Regions from separate parts of the Brenneria sp. L4-2C genome, predicted to be linked through region 2. Evidence: predicted binding sites of a transcription regulator. Region 2 holds the regulator's gene; each other region holds the start of a gene.
What was found. The regulator sigma-54, encoded in region 2, starts transcription at its own class of promoters, with help from an activator protein. The targets are predictions, from matches to a motif close to GTTGGCACANNTTTCGCTNT.

Region 1 (2,275 bases), on a different contig from region 2:
CTTTACGCAGTTCGATATAGGCATCAATCGTGTCGTCGGTGAATACGCCGCCGCGGGTCAGGAACTCACGGTCTGCATCCAGCGCGTTCAGCGCTTCTTCCAGCGAACCGGCTACGGTTGGGATTTCGCTCGCTTCTTCCGGCGGCAGATCGTACAGGTTCTTATCCATGGCGTCGCCAGGATGGATCTTGTTGATGATGCCGTCCAGGCCGGCCATCAGCAGTGCCGAGAACGCCAAGTATGGGTTGGCTGCCGGATCCGGGAAGCGAACTTCGATGCGGCGCGCTTTCGGGCTGGCCACGACCGGAATACGGATGGAAGCGGAACGGTTACGGGCGGAGTAGGCCAGCATTACCGGCGCTTCGTAGCCAGGAACCAGACGTTTGTAGGAGTTGGTGGCCGGGTTAGTCAGCGCGTTGATGGCTTTCGCGTGTTTGATGATACCGCCGATGTAGAACAGCGCGATTTCAGACAGACCGCCGTATTTGTCGCCGGAGAACAGGTTTGCGCCGTCCTTGGACAAAGACATATGGCAGTGCATACCGGAACCGTTGTCGCCGAACATCGGTTTCGGCATGAACGTTGCGGTTTTACCGAAGGCGTGCGCGACGTTATGAACGACGTATTTGTAGATCTGGATTTCGTCGGCTTTTTTGGTCATGGAGTTGAAGCGGGTCGCCACTTCGTTCTGACCGGCTGTCGCTACTTCATGGTGATGCGCTTCAACCACCAGGCCCATTTCTTCCATGGTCAGACACATGGTGGAACGGATGTCCTGCGATGAATCGACCGGAGGAACCGGGAAGTAACCGCCTTTGACCGCCGGACGGTGGCCTTTATTGCCGCCTTCGTATTCTTTGTTGGAGTTCCAGGCGCCTTCAATGTCGTCGATGGTGACATGAGAGCCGGAGATGCTGCTGCCGAAGCGAACGTCGTCAAACAGGAAGAATTCGGGTTCCGGTCCAAACAGTACGGTGTCGGCAATGCCGGAAGAGCGCAGGAAGTCTTCAGCGCGTTTGGAGATGGAACGCGGGTCGCGGTCATAACCCTGCATGGTGCCGGGTTCCAGAATGTCGCAGCGGATGATCAGCGTGCTTTCTTCATAGAAAGGATCAAGGACGGCGGTGCTGACATCCGGCATCAATACCATGTCGGATTCGTTAATACCTTTCCAGCCGCCAATCGAGGAACCATCAAACATTTTACCTTCTTCGAAGAAGTCAGCATCAACTTGATGAGCCGGAATGGTGACGTGCTGTTCTTTGCCTTTGGTATCAGTGAAGCGTAAATCAACGAACTTCACATCATGTTCTTTCAGCAGCGTCAAAACGTGTTCTGCGGACATACTTGATTCTCCCGATTGTCATTTATCGTCGTGGAACGAATATCGTTGTAGATTGATGTTGTTACCGTGAGTAGACTAAAGCTAAAAGTGTGCCAACTTTTTAAATAAGTGCTATGTGTTGCCACTTGGGGCTTTTCCCCCGAAAAACGACTGCACCATTATAGCTTATAGCACCAATATGGTGCTTTATCTGCGCGCTGTCGCACCAATATGGTGCGATAATGCTTGCTTGTAGCGTTTTTGCACCGTGAAAGGGATCACAAAGTAAGCAGTATCAGGTTGTTTATGAATGATGCTTGTGATCTTGTTTAGTCTCTCGATTAATACGTGTACAATAGCGCGCTATTTCTAAATGCCTGAGGCAAAGCTGTGATCGAAAATTTGCGTAACATCGCCATTATTGCGCACGTTGACCATGGGAAAACCACCCTGGTCGATAAGTTGTTGCAACAATCCGGAACTTTCGGAGAACGTACTGAAGCAACCGAACGTGTAATGGACTCCAACGATTTGGAGAAAGAGCGTGGGATAACCATTCTCGCCAAGAATACCGCCATTAACTGGAAAGACTACCGCATTAACATCGTGGATACCCCTGGACACGCCGACTTCGGCGGCGAGGTTGAACGTGTAATGTCGATGGTTGACTCGGTGCTGTTAGTCGTTGATGCAATGGATGGTCCGATGCCGCAGACTCGTTTCGTGACCAAAAAAGCTTTTGCTAATGGTCTGAAGCCGATCGTGGTAATCAACAAGGTTGACCGCCCCGGCGCGCGTCCTGACTGGGTTGTCGATCAGGTGTTCGACCTGTTCGTGAACCTGGATGCGACCGATGAACAGCTGGATTTCCCCATCGTTTACGCTTCCGCGTTAAACGGTATCGCCGGTCTGGATCATAACGATATGGCCGACGACATGACGCCGCTGTTT
Region 2 (2,275 bases):
GGCGAAGGCTTCAGACTCTGATAGGGTAGAGTTTTTATTGCATGTCCTATGGCGGGCTGCCCTGCCCGTCTTCTGGGGCCGACGCCGCGCGTTGTTAAAAAATGCTCCCGGCGTTTTCTTCAAGGTATAACAAGGCGACAACCGCATGATTTTCCAGGATTTCAGACCGGAACACGCGCCGCTATAACCGGAAAACACAACGGAATATAAGGAATTTAGCGCAACTTATGAAGCAAGGTTTGCAACTCAGGCTTAGCCAGCAACTGGCCATGACTCCACAGCTACAGCAGGCAATCCGTCTGCTGCAACTGTCCACGCTTGAACTGCAACAAGAGATTCAACTGGCGCTGGAAAGCAATCCGTTACTTGAGCAGACGGACAATCACGAAGAAGTAGAGTCATTTGAGACCACGGACAGCGATTCACTGGATACCGGTGAAGCCCTCGAACAAAAAGATATGCCGGAAGAGTTGCCGCTTGACGCGACCTGGGATGAAATTTATTCCGCCGGCACGCCGTCCGGCACCGGCACCGATTATCGCGATGAGGAATTGCCGATCTACCAGGGGGAAACCACCCAGACCCTTCAGGACTATCTGATGTGGCAGGTCGAGCTGACGCCTTTTTCCGATACCGACGCCGCGATAGCGACATCCATCGTCGATGCCGTGGATAACACGGGTTATCTCACCGTGCCGCTGGAAGACATTCTTGACAGCATCGGCGATGAAAACGTCACGCTGGATGAAGTCGAAGCGGTGCTGAAGCGGGTTCAGCGTTTTGATCCCGTCGGCGTGGCGGCGCGCGATCTGCGCGATTGCCTGCTGGTTCAGCTTTCCCAATTCGCCGTCGAGACCCCTCGTCTTGCGGAAGCAAGGCTTATCGTCAGCGAGCACCTCGATCTGTTGGCGAATCACGATTTTCGCAGCCTGATTCGCGCCACCCGGCTGAAAGAAGAGGTGCTGAAAGAGGCGCTGGCGCTGATTCAGTCCCTCGATCCGCGTCCGGGCCAGTCAATCAATACCGGCGAGTCGGAATACGTGATCCCCGACGTGCTGGTGCGAAAAATTCACGGCCGCTGGGTGGTTGAGCTGAACACCGACAGCATTCCCCGGCTACAGATTAACCAGCAATATGCCGCGCTGGGCAACAGCGTGCGTAGCGACAGCGACGGTCAATTCATCCGTAGCCATCTACAGGAAGCCCGCTGGTTGATAAAAAGCCTGGAAAGCCGTAATGATACGCTGCTCAAGGTCACCCGCTGCATCGTGGAACAGCAGCAGGCATTCTTTGATCAGGGCGAAGAGTTCATGAAGCCGATGGTTTTGGCTGATATCGCCCAGGTCGTGGATATGCATGAATCCACCATTTCCCGCGTGACCACGCAGAAGTTTCTGCACAGTCCGCGCGGCATTTTTGAACTAAAATACTTTTTCTCCAGCCATGTGAATACCGACAATGGGGGCGAAGCCTCCTCAACGGCGATCCGGGCGCTGGTCAAAAAGTTAATCGCTGCGGAAAACCCCGCCAAACCGCTAAGCGACAGTAAGCTCACCACGCTGCTCTCCGAGCAGGGTATTATTGTGGCGCGGCGTACCGTTGCGAAATATCGAGAGTCTTTATCTATCCCACCATCAAATCAACGTAAACAGCTGGTTTGATCTCAACTAGAAGGAAGACGCTATGCAGCTCAACATTACCGGACACCATATCGAACTTACCGAACCTCTGCGTGATTTCGTGAATACCAAGTTTGCCAAGTTGGAGCAATTTTTTGACCGCATCAACCAGGTCAATGTGGTGCTTAAAGTGGAGAAAGTACAAAAAATCGCCGACGCCACGCTCCATGTTAATGGCGGAGAGCTGCATGCCACATCTGAGGCGGAAGATATGTACGCCGCCATCGATTTACTGATCGATAAACTGGCCAGACAGTTGAACAAGCATAAGGACAAGCTCAAACAGCACTGATTTTCATCTCCGATCGTTTGGTCGGAGAACAGACCGGGCTCATAAACCGATGGGCCCGGCTCAACTGATGTGAACGTGTCGTTAAGTGAATATAAAATGAACAACGAGCCCATTTTGCAACTCAGCACCGTGTTACGCCCCGAATGCACCCGAAGCGCCGTCCCTTGCCAGAGCAAGAAACGGGCCTTGGAAATCATCAGCGAGCTGGCAGCCAAACAGCTTAATCTGTCTTCGCAGATTATTTTTGACGCCTTGCTTACTCGTGAACGCATGGGCAGCACCGGTATCGGAAATGGCATCGCCA
Region 3 (2,275 bases), on a different contig from region 2:
TATGGCGCCGACGAGCGAACGCTTCCCCACGGACGCGTCGAGATTGATGATGTGTCCTTCTCTTATGGTTCGGGAAAAAGGGTTCTGCAACATATTTCACTGACGATTCCGGCGCGGGGATTTGTCGCGCTGGTCGGTCATACCGGCAGCGGCAAGAGTACGTTGGCTAACTTGCTGATGGGGTATTACGCGCCCGATGAAGGCGAGATCCGGTTGGATGGCCGTCCGCTGCCTACGTTATCGCATCAGGCATTACGCCATAATGTCGCCATGGTGCAGCAGGATCCGGTGGTGCTGGCCGAATCAATGTATACCAACGTCACCTTGGGGCGCGACATCAGTGAAGAGGAAGTATGGCGCGTGCTTGACATTGTTCAGCTATCTGAGTTGGTGCATGGGTTTCCTGATGGTTTACATACCCCGATTGGCGAGCAGGGGAATAATCTATCAACCGGGCAGAAACAGCTGTTGGCGATTGCCCGGGTATTGGTGCAAACCCCTAAAATTCTGATATTGGATGAAGCGACGGCGAACATTGACTCCGGTACGGAGCAGGCGGTGCAAAAGGCGCTGAATATTGTTCGGGCTGAGACGACGTTAATCGTTATTGCTCATCGATTGTCGACGATTGTTGATGCCGATACGATTATGGTGCTCCATCATGGACAAGCCGTTGAGCAGGGGACTCACGGGCAACTATTGCGCCGGCAGGGACGTTATTATCAGATGTATCAATTGCAGTTGGCGGGAGAAGAGCTGGCGGCGGCGGGGACGCCTGAATCTGTTTCCGCATCGTAAGCGGTTTGCACTCTCAAATACAATCGCCGGCGGACGGCGGTTGTTTGCTACGCACCATCACTAAGCATATTCATTCTGTTTTTAGCCTCGATGCACCAAATTTACCCGATGCGCACCAATGTGGTGCGTCTGATGCCCGCTTTTTTAAGTTTTTCTTTTCCTGACAGCATGTTCCCTACCGTTAACAGACCTTAACCGCGTTCTTCTGGCTGATATCTTTCAGATAAATCATTTATGGCACACCCTTTGCTTTATCCATTGCGTGAAGATAATTCGAAATGATGGAAATCCGAGATAGCAGCGGGCGCAAGTCTGAACTTAACGGTTAGGGGGATGATGAATGAAACTGGTTACTGTGGTTATAAAGCCATTCAAGCTGGAAGATGTGCGTGAAGCATTATCTTCCGTTGGCATTCAGGGACTAACTGTCACTGAAGTTAAAGGGTTCGGACGCCAGAAAGGGCATGCTGAACTGTATCGCGGCGCAGAGTACAGCGTTAACTTTTTACCTAAAGTAAAAATTGACATCGCAATAGCTGATGATCAACTGGATGAAGTCATTGATGTAATCAGTAAAGCGGCCTATACCGGAAAAATTGGTGACGGAAAGATTTTTGTCGCTGAATTACAAAGGGTTATTCGCATTCGTACTGGCGAAACCGACGAAGCCGCACTTTAACACCTGACTTAGATGCGTAAATAGGGATGGATGAAAATGAAAAAACTTGTCTCCTCATTGGGTCTTGGTGTGGCTGCTTTGCTCCCGTCCTGGGCTATGGCTGCCGCACCAACGATCGATAAAGCAGATAATGCTTTTATTATGATTTGTACCGCTTTGGTACTTTTTATGACTATACCTGGGATTGCGTTGTTTTATGGCGGTTTGATTCGTTCTAAGAACGTACTTTCCATGTTGTCGCAGGTGTTTGTTTCTTTCGCGCTGGTTTGCATCTTATGGGTTGTTTATGGCTATAGCCTGGCCTTTAGCGAGGGTAACGCTTTTTTCGGCGGCTTTTCCAACTTCCTGCTGAAGGGCATTGCCATTGATGCGATCAGCGGTACGTTCTATCAGTATGTTCACGTTGCTTATCAGGCCTCTTTCGCCTGTATCACCGTAGGGCTGATTGTCGGCGCCATTGCCGAGCGTGTTCGCTTCTCCGCGGTACTGATTTTCGTCGCGCTGTGGCTGACTTTCTCTTACCTGCCGATGACTCACATGGTATGGGGCGGCGGTTATCTGGCTGCTGACGGCGCTCTGGACTTCGCCGGTGGTACGGTGGTGCATATTAACGCCGCTGTTGCCGGTCTGGTCGGCGCTTACCTGCTGGGCAAACGCGCCGGTTTCGGTAAAGAAGCGCTTAAACCACACAATCTGCCGATGGTGTTTATTGGTACGGCGGTGCTGTATATCGGCTGGTTTGGCTTTAACGCCGGCTCTGCCGGTGCAGCAAACGAAATCGCGGGTCTGGCTTTCCTG

Region 1: glnA (glutamate--ammonia ligase) is a predicted target of sigma-54. The motif match lies at 1,423-1,442, and genes of this name have one in related genera.
Region 3: glnK (P-II family nitrogen regulator) is a predicted target of sigma-54. The motif match lies at 1,032-1,051, and genes of this name have one in related genera.

What each region holds. Positions count from the first base shown of each region.
Region 1 covers NZ_JBEIAC010000015.1:13,498-15,772, forward strand. The annotation lists gene glnA (glutamate--ammonia ligase) at 1-1,345, opposite strand, end outside; gene typA (ribosome-dependent GTPase TypA) at 1,715-2,275, shown strand, end outside.
Region 2 covers NZ_JBEIAC010000011.1:56,227-58,501, reverse strand. The annotation lists gene lptB (LPS export ABC transporter ATP-binding protein) at 1-21, shown strand, start outside; gene rpoN (RNA polymerase factor sigma-54) at 228-1,661, shown strand; gene hpf (ribosome hibernation promoting factor) at 1,684-1,971, shown strand; gene ptsN (PTS IIA-like nitrogen regulatory protein PtsN) at 2,068-2,275, shown strand, end outside.
Region 3 covers NZ_JBEIAC010000003.1:199,858-202,132, reverse strand. The annotation lists gene ABRZ26_RS07045 (SmdB family multidrug efflux ABC transporter permease/ATP-binding protein) at 1-798, shown strand, start outside; gene glnK (P-II family nitrogen regulator) at 1,139-1,477, shown strand; gene amtB (ammonium transporter AmtB) at 1,514-2,275, shown strand, end outside.